3 regions of the Bacillus sp. MT94 genome follow, and region 2 is predicted to be linked to each of the others. Evidence: riboswitches for the same ligand, from Rfam matches in the RefSeq annotation. Region 2 holds a riboswitch; each other region holds the start of a gene.

Region 1 (2,275 bases), on a different contig from region 2:
CATATGGCAACAATTCAACCGGAGATAACGCTGCAAATCCTGCTGCCGTTAACATTTGGGCACCGTACGGAATTAATCCTTGTACACAACATGAGAAAAGATCTAATACACTCGCTGATTTACGAGGGTCTATTTCATATTGATCTGCAATATTTTTTGCAAGCGGGCCTGTAAAAATAATCGAAATCGTATTATTCGCTGTACACATATTAGTCATACTTACTAAACCAGCAATACCAAATTCTGCACCTTTTTTCGAACGAATATTACGTGTTAATACATTCATTAAATATTGAATACCACCATTATATTGGATTAATTCAACCATACCGCCAATTAATATAGCAAGTAATACTAACTCCATCATACCGCCCATTCCAGTCGTTACACTTTTAAAGAAACTTTCTAACGTGTAACTTCCATCTATAAGACCGATAACACCAGATAATACAGTTCCACCAGTTAATACAATAAGTACATTCCAGCCAAGTAGCGCTGTAATAAGTACTCCTGCGTACGGTAAAATCTTTATCCAATCAAAGCTATGTGCTTTAATTTGCGTGTCACTTCCTGAAGTAACTATTACTAATAGTACAATTGTAATAATAGCCGCTGGTAACACAATTAAAAAATTCGTTTTAAACTTATCTTTCATTTCTGTTCCTTGTGAACGAACAGCTGCGATTGTTGTATCTGAAATAAATGATAAATTATCACCAAACATCGCTCCCCCAACAACAGTAGCCATTGCAAGCGCAATTGAGATATCAGTTTGACCACTAATACCTACAGCAATCGGCGCTAATGCTGCAATTGTTCCCATTGAAGTTCCCATTGCTAATGAAATAAATGCACCAATAACAAAGATTCCAGCTACGATAAATCCTGGCGGTAAAATAGTTAACGCTAAATTAACAGTTGAGTCTACTCCGCCCATTCCTTTAGCAGTTTCAGAAAATGCACCTGCAAGCACAAAAATTAATACCATAATCATAATATCCGGATTTCCTGCACCTTTAGCGAACCGCTCTACTTTCACATTAAAACTTTCTTTACGATTCATCACTAAAGCGACTCCTACAGCAATTGAAATCGCTACAAGTATCGGCAATTTATAGAAATCACCTGTAATAATTCCAGAACCAATAAATAGCGCCAAAAATATCCCAAGTGGTAATAAAGCTAAACCATTTCCTCTCGTTTCTTTCAAAGTACCATCTCTCCCTAGTTTCAACCTTTTTCTAATGAATAACAAAAGACCTCTTCCGGTGAGAAGAGGTCTTATACATCTATAAGAAACGCTCTTCTCATCTTTCAAGCACATGCTTGCTGGATTTGGCACAGCACTCTGAAATCGAGTCCGCTGCCGAGGCATCGTAGGGCCAGTCCCTCCGCCTCTCTTTATAAGAAGGTTTCATATTTATTTTTTAATAATAATTTCTTCCCTAACTTTACTCGCTTACAAAACAAAAGTCAATTATTTTTTGTATAGATTTTTTTGGTAATTATACAAAAATTTGAATACAATAATCATTTTAACTTTTCGATTTCTTCTTCCAATATTGAAATCCAATAAAATTCACTATTTTTTATTGCTGCTAATATCCATTTCGTAGTGTACCAAGCTAACTCATACTCTTCCTTCGTGACATCGCCACTTTTATAAGCATCCTCTAGCTCCTCTTCATCTAATACATACACCTTACCGCTAGGTAATAATACTACATCTAAATATAAATCATCAAAATACGGTAAACCACGATCGTCTATTTCATATTCTTTCGTCACATCAATATAATATTGCACTAAATTGTGCCTATCATCTAACATAACTGTAATCGCAAAGTTCTTTCCATTAATGAAATATTGAACCCACGTATACCCATCACTTGCAATACAAATTTCTTTACCATCATATTCTTTACAACTAGGCTCTCTCACCTTTTTTATATCCAGTATTCCGAGCATTCCCTCTTCCACTTGCTTAAGCCTATAACTCTTTTCTATTAGTCTTTTCCACGAAGAACCGTCACCATATTTACGTTTCATTATGTATACTCCTCTTCTATATACAGAAAAGCTCCCACATATTATGTGAGAGCTTGTTCATATTATAATTAAGCAGCTTGACCCTTTTCAGAAATCTCTTTTAAATAAGCTTGTCCTTTTTCAGCGTCATATTGACCTTCCCACTTAGACATAACTACAGCTGCTAAAGAGTTTCCTACAACGTTAACTGCTGTACGAGCCATATCTAAAATACGGTCAATACCAG
Region 2 (2,275 bases):
CCATTCGTAAATGCAAAGTCTCTAAGCCAATATTGCTAATATATGCATTGAATGGGCTCATACAATTTCCATAATCTCTTAATAGTTGAACACGTGCTTTCACAATATATGCTGCTGCACCAAAGTTTTGAACGTAACTTACACCGTGATAACTTGGATCTGGTTCAACAAGCTCAGGATATTTTCCATTTGTCCAATCAAAGTTTCCACCGTCAATTACAATACCGCCTAAAGAGCTCGCATGCCCATCGATATATTTAGTCGTAGAATGAACAATAATATTTGCCCCATATTCAAACGCTTGGCATAAATAAGGAGTTGCTAATGTATTATCAACGATAAAAGGTACCTCTAATTCTTTAGCGGCAGCTGAAAATTCTTTGAAATTTAAAACATTCATCGCTGGATTTCCTAATGATTCTGCATAGATAAGTTTCGTCTTATCGTTAGCAAGTGCCGTAATTTCATCTGCCGTTAAATTTGGATTAAAGAACGTAACATCAATGCCAAGCTTACGTAAACTCACCCCAAATAAATTAAACGTTCCCCCGTAAACAGTTGAAGAGCAAAGTAAATGATCCCCACTACTACAAATATTTAAAACTGCGAGCATAATAGCTGCTTGCCCAGAAGCCGTTGCAACAGCTCCTACACCGCCTTCTAAATCTGATAACTTCTGCTCAAATGCGGCTAGAGTAGGGTTTCCAATACGCGTATAAATATATCCTTCTGCCTCTAAGTTAAATAGAGCTGCTAAATCATCCGAAGTATCGTATTTATAAGTTGTGCTTTGATAAAGTGGTAAAACACGTGGTTCACCATTCTTTGGCGTATAGCCACCTTGCACACAAATCGTTCCTTTTCCCCATGATTCTCCCATCTCTCATTCTCCTTTCTTTTATACAAAATAAAAAACTGCCCCTTTCCTGAAAACAAGAAAGGAGCAGTTTGAAAACACGCTCTAAAGGCTCTTTCTTATCTCTCAGGATTACTACCTGCAGGATTTGGCACAATTCCGTTATACGGCTGTTGCCAAGGTTTCATCGGGCCTGTCCCTCCACCTTTTCTTGATAAGACTATGCAATTACCGTTGATTTTATAGCAATAATTTCCTAATGTCAAACAGTTTTTCTGAATGTTCTAAAATAAATGTTAACAGTTTCATATAAAGCAACAAAAGAAATATATTCTAGTCTATTTCAAAAAAGACCTTTAAAAAACTCAAATCAGTCTATAAAATTAAATAAGTAATTTAACCTATAAATTCAAATTCTCTAAAATTCAGCCTATATGTTGAATAGGCGGTCCTCTCAAAAAGATACTATATATATTCAATCCATTTTCCACTAGTATATTTCACTTTTTCCCTACTGAGATTTACATAACGGAGGTATAACATGACAAATAAAAAAGATATGCAGTACATACTTGCTCTATATGGCATTCTTCTAGGATCTATAGTAGGAGCTACAGTCTGGTTATTTTTAGTCACAATAAATATTGGAATCCACTTTATTTGGGGATACTTGCCTGAAGTTCTCTCTTATCCCTCTTATTACACCCTTTGCGTAACAATAATTGGCGGGGTCCTCGTTGGTCTATCACAAAAATATTTCGGTATATATCCACGCCTTATGCCTGAAGTGATGACTGAATATAAAAAAACTGGTCGAATCGAATATCGCTTTGTCCATCAGGCTACTTTAACAGCGATTATTGTTTTAATTTTCGGAGCTAGTCTTGGTCCAGAAGCCGCACTAGTTGGAATTATAGGCGGACTGTGCACATGGGTAGGGGATCGCTTTACATTTGCCTTAAAGGGTATGAATGAGCTAACCGAGATTGGAATTGGCGCTACTTTAAGTGTCATTTTTAACGCACCATTATTCGGTTATTTAGCACCGAATGAAAATGAGGGGGAACAAATTGCTGCTTTTTCTAAAGGAAAAAAGGCAATTGTATACTTAGCTACTACTTTCGCAGGTTTTTCTGTTTATTTACTACTGAGTAAACTCGATAATCGTGGATCCTTTATTGTTGATTTCGAGGAAGGTGCACTTTCTTTCAATGAATGGATCGCATTTCTTCCACTTGCTAGTATCGGTGCTATAGTTGGTTTCTTTTATTTCAAGTTAGAATTCACATTAGAGAAGTTAATTCACCCTTTTAGGGAATACAAGCTGACACTCGGAATTATCGGTGGCATTTTATTAGGAATTGCAGGAACTTTTCTTCCGTACACATTATTTTCAGGGGAACATCAATTAAAAGAGTT
Region 3 (2,275 bases), on a different contig from region 2:
TGTAGTCGGCGATACGCGTTTGGTCATTAATGATAACGTTTTCTAAAACAGATCCAAATTTGATTGCATCGAAAATTTGTGGTTCTTTCTCGTGAGAAAGGTTTACACATTTTGCATAGCAACCGCCTTCAATATTGAATACACCGTTATCAGACCAACCGTGCTCATCATCACCGATTAATTTACGGTTTGGATCAGCAGATAATGTTGTTTTACCTGTTCCAGATAAACCGAAGAATAGTGCTACGTCGCCTTCTTCACCTACGTTTGCAGAGCAATGCATAGAAAGGATATCTTGTTCAGGTAATAAGAAGTTCATAATAGAGAAGATTGATTTTTTCATTTCTCCAGCGTATTCTGTACCACCAATTAGTACGATACGTTTTTCGAATGAAACCATAATGAATGCTTCAGAGTTTGTACCGTCAACAGCTGGATCAGCTTTGAAATTCGGTGCAGAAACAATTGTGAACTCTGATTCATGAGTTGTTAATTCTTCTTCAGTTGGACGAATGAATAATTGATGTACAAATAAATTGTGCCATGCATATTCGTTAATAACTTGAATTGGTAGGCGGTAATTGCGGTCAGCGCCTGCAAATCCTTTGAAGACGAATAACTCTTCTTTTTCTTTTAAGTATTCTAAAACTTTAGTATATAATTTATTAAAATGTTCTTCAGAAATCGGTTGGTTCACAGCTCCCCAAGCAATTTTGTCAGCAACCGATGCTTCTTTCACAATAAATTTATCTTTAGGAGAACGTCCTGTATATTTTCCAGTTGAAGCAGAAACGGCACCAGTCGAAGTTAATTTCCCTTCATTTCGCATTAATACTTTTTCCACTAATTGCGGAACACTTAGTTGAATCTGTGCATTGCTTCCGTTCAATAATTCGTGTAAACCAATTTGGACATTCACAGTACTCATATTTATATACCATCCTTTTCATTTAATGAAATATTTCTCGTAATCCCCAACAAGAGTATAACACAATTATATAAATAATGTATACTATTTATTTCTTTTTGTTTGTGTGAATGCATTATTTCCCTATTAATATTTCATTTCAGGCGTATTGAGAAAAACTTTCAGGAAAATGTGAATATTAATTGACAAATGAATATCATTTCTTTAGTATAGGTTGGGACGGATACTCTCTTATCCCGAGCTGGCGGAGGGACAGGCCCGATGAAGCCCAGCAACCTCACTTGTATTGATAAATGCAGGTGAATAGGTGCTAAAACCTGTGCGAGGCTACAGGTCTCGAACGATAAGAGCGAAGGGCAAAAAGCAGTATGCAAGTAGCAAATTAAACCTTTCCTCTATGTAAAGTAGGAAAGGTTTTTCTGTATGCTTGTGTGGGAGAATAAATGTATGTCGCAGTTTGTGGCAAATTAAGGATGAGTTCCGTACAATATATACAATTACTGTAGGGAGGTTTACCACATGACAAAAAAACGTCATCTGTTCACATCTGAGTCTGTAACTGAAGGACATCCAGATAAAATTTGTGACCAAATTTCTGATTCAATTTTAGATGCGATCTTATCAAAAGACGCAAATGCACGTGTAGCTTGTGAAACAACTGTAACAACTGGTTTAGTATTGGTAGCGGGGGAAATTACGACTTCTACTTACGTAGATATTCCAAAAATCGTTCGTGAAACAATTCAAGGCATTGGTTACACACGCGCAAAATACGGATTCGATGCAGAAACTTGTGCTGTTTTAACATCTATCGATGAGCAGTCTGCTGACATCGCTATGGGTGTTGACCAAGCGCTAGAAGCACGCGAAGGTCAAATGACTGACGCTGAGATTGAGGCAATTGGTGCAGGAGACCAAGGTTTAATGTTTGGTTTCGCATGTAATGAAACACAAGAGTTAATGCCACTTCCAATCTCGCTTGCTCACAAATTAGCTCGCCGTTTAACTGAAGTACGTAAAGATGATACATTATCATACTTACGTCCAGATGGAAAAACGCAAGTTACAGTTGAGTATGATGAAAATGGTAAACCAGTACGTGTTGATACTATCGTAATTTCTACACAACATCACCCAGATGTTACATGGGAAGAAATCGATCGCGACTTAAAAGAGCACGTAATTAAAGCTGTAGTACCAGCAGAATTAATGGATGGAGAAACGAAATTCTTCATTAATCCAACTGGCCGCTTCGTAATTGGTGGACCACAAGGTGATGCTGGTTTAACAGGACGTAAAATCATCGTTGATACTTACGGTGGATACGCTCGCCATGGCGGCGGTGCA

The links. Region 2 has a riboswitch for S-adenosylmethionine ahead of AC1Q51_RS17660 (bifunctional O-acetylhomoserine aminocarboxypropyltransferase/cysteine synthase). Riboswitches for the same ligand answer to the same signal wherever they lie in the genome.
Region 1: another riboswitch for S-adenosylmethionine. It lies ahead of AC1Q51_RS11785 (Na+/H+ antiporter NhaC family protein); the one in region 2 lies ahead of AC1Q51_RS17660 (bifunctional O-acetylhomoserine aminocarboxypropyltransferase/cysteine synthase).
Region 3: another riboswitch for S-adenosylmethionine. It lies ahead of metK (methionine adenosyltransferase); the one in region 2 lies ahead of AC1Q51_RS17660 (bifunctional O-acetylhomoserine aminocarboxypropyltransferase/cysteine synthase).

What each region holds. Positions count from the first base shown of each region.
Region 1 is NZ_JBXAEZ010000003.1:21,831-24,105, forward strand. It holds gene AC1Q51_RS11785 (Na+/H+ antiporter NhaC family protein) at 1-1,210, opposite strand, end outside; SAM riboswitch class I at 1,305-1,410, opposite strand; gene AC1Q51_RS11790 (ribonuclease FAU-1 family protein) at 1,531-2,049, opposite strand; gene gltP (glutamate/aspartate:proton symporter GltP) at 2,118-2,275, opposite strand, start outside.
Region 2 is NZ_JBXAEZ010000004.1:493,946-496,220, forward strand. It holds gene AC1Q51_RS17660 (bifunctional O-acetylhomoserine aminocarboxypropyltransferase/cysteine synthase) at 1-880, opposite strand, end outside; SAM riboswitch class I at 973-1,077, opposite strand; gene AC1Q51_RS17665 (chloride channel protein) at 1,398-2,275, shown strand, end outside.
Region 3 is NZ_JBXAEZ010000002.1:1,023,656-1,025,930, reverse strand. It holds gene pckA (phosphoenolpyruvate carboxykinase (ATP)) at 1-928, opposite strand, end outside; SAM riboswitch class I at 1,157-1,278, shown strand; gene metK (methionine adenosyltransferase) at 1,448-2,275, shown strand, end outside.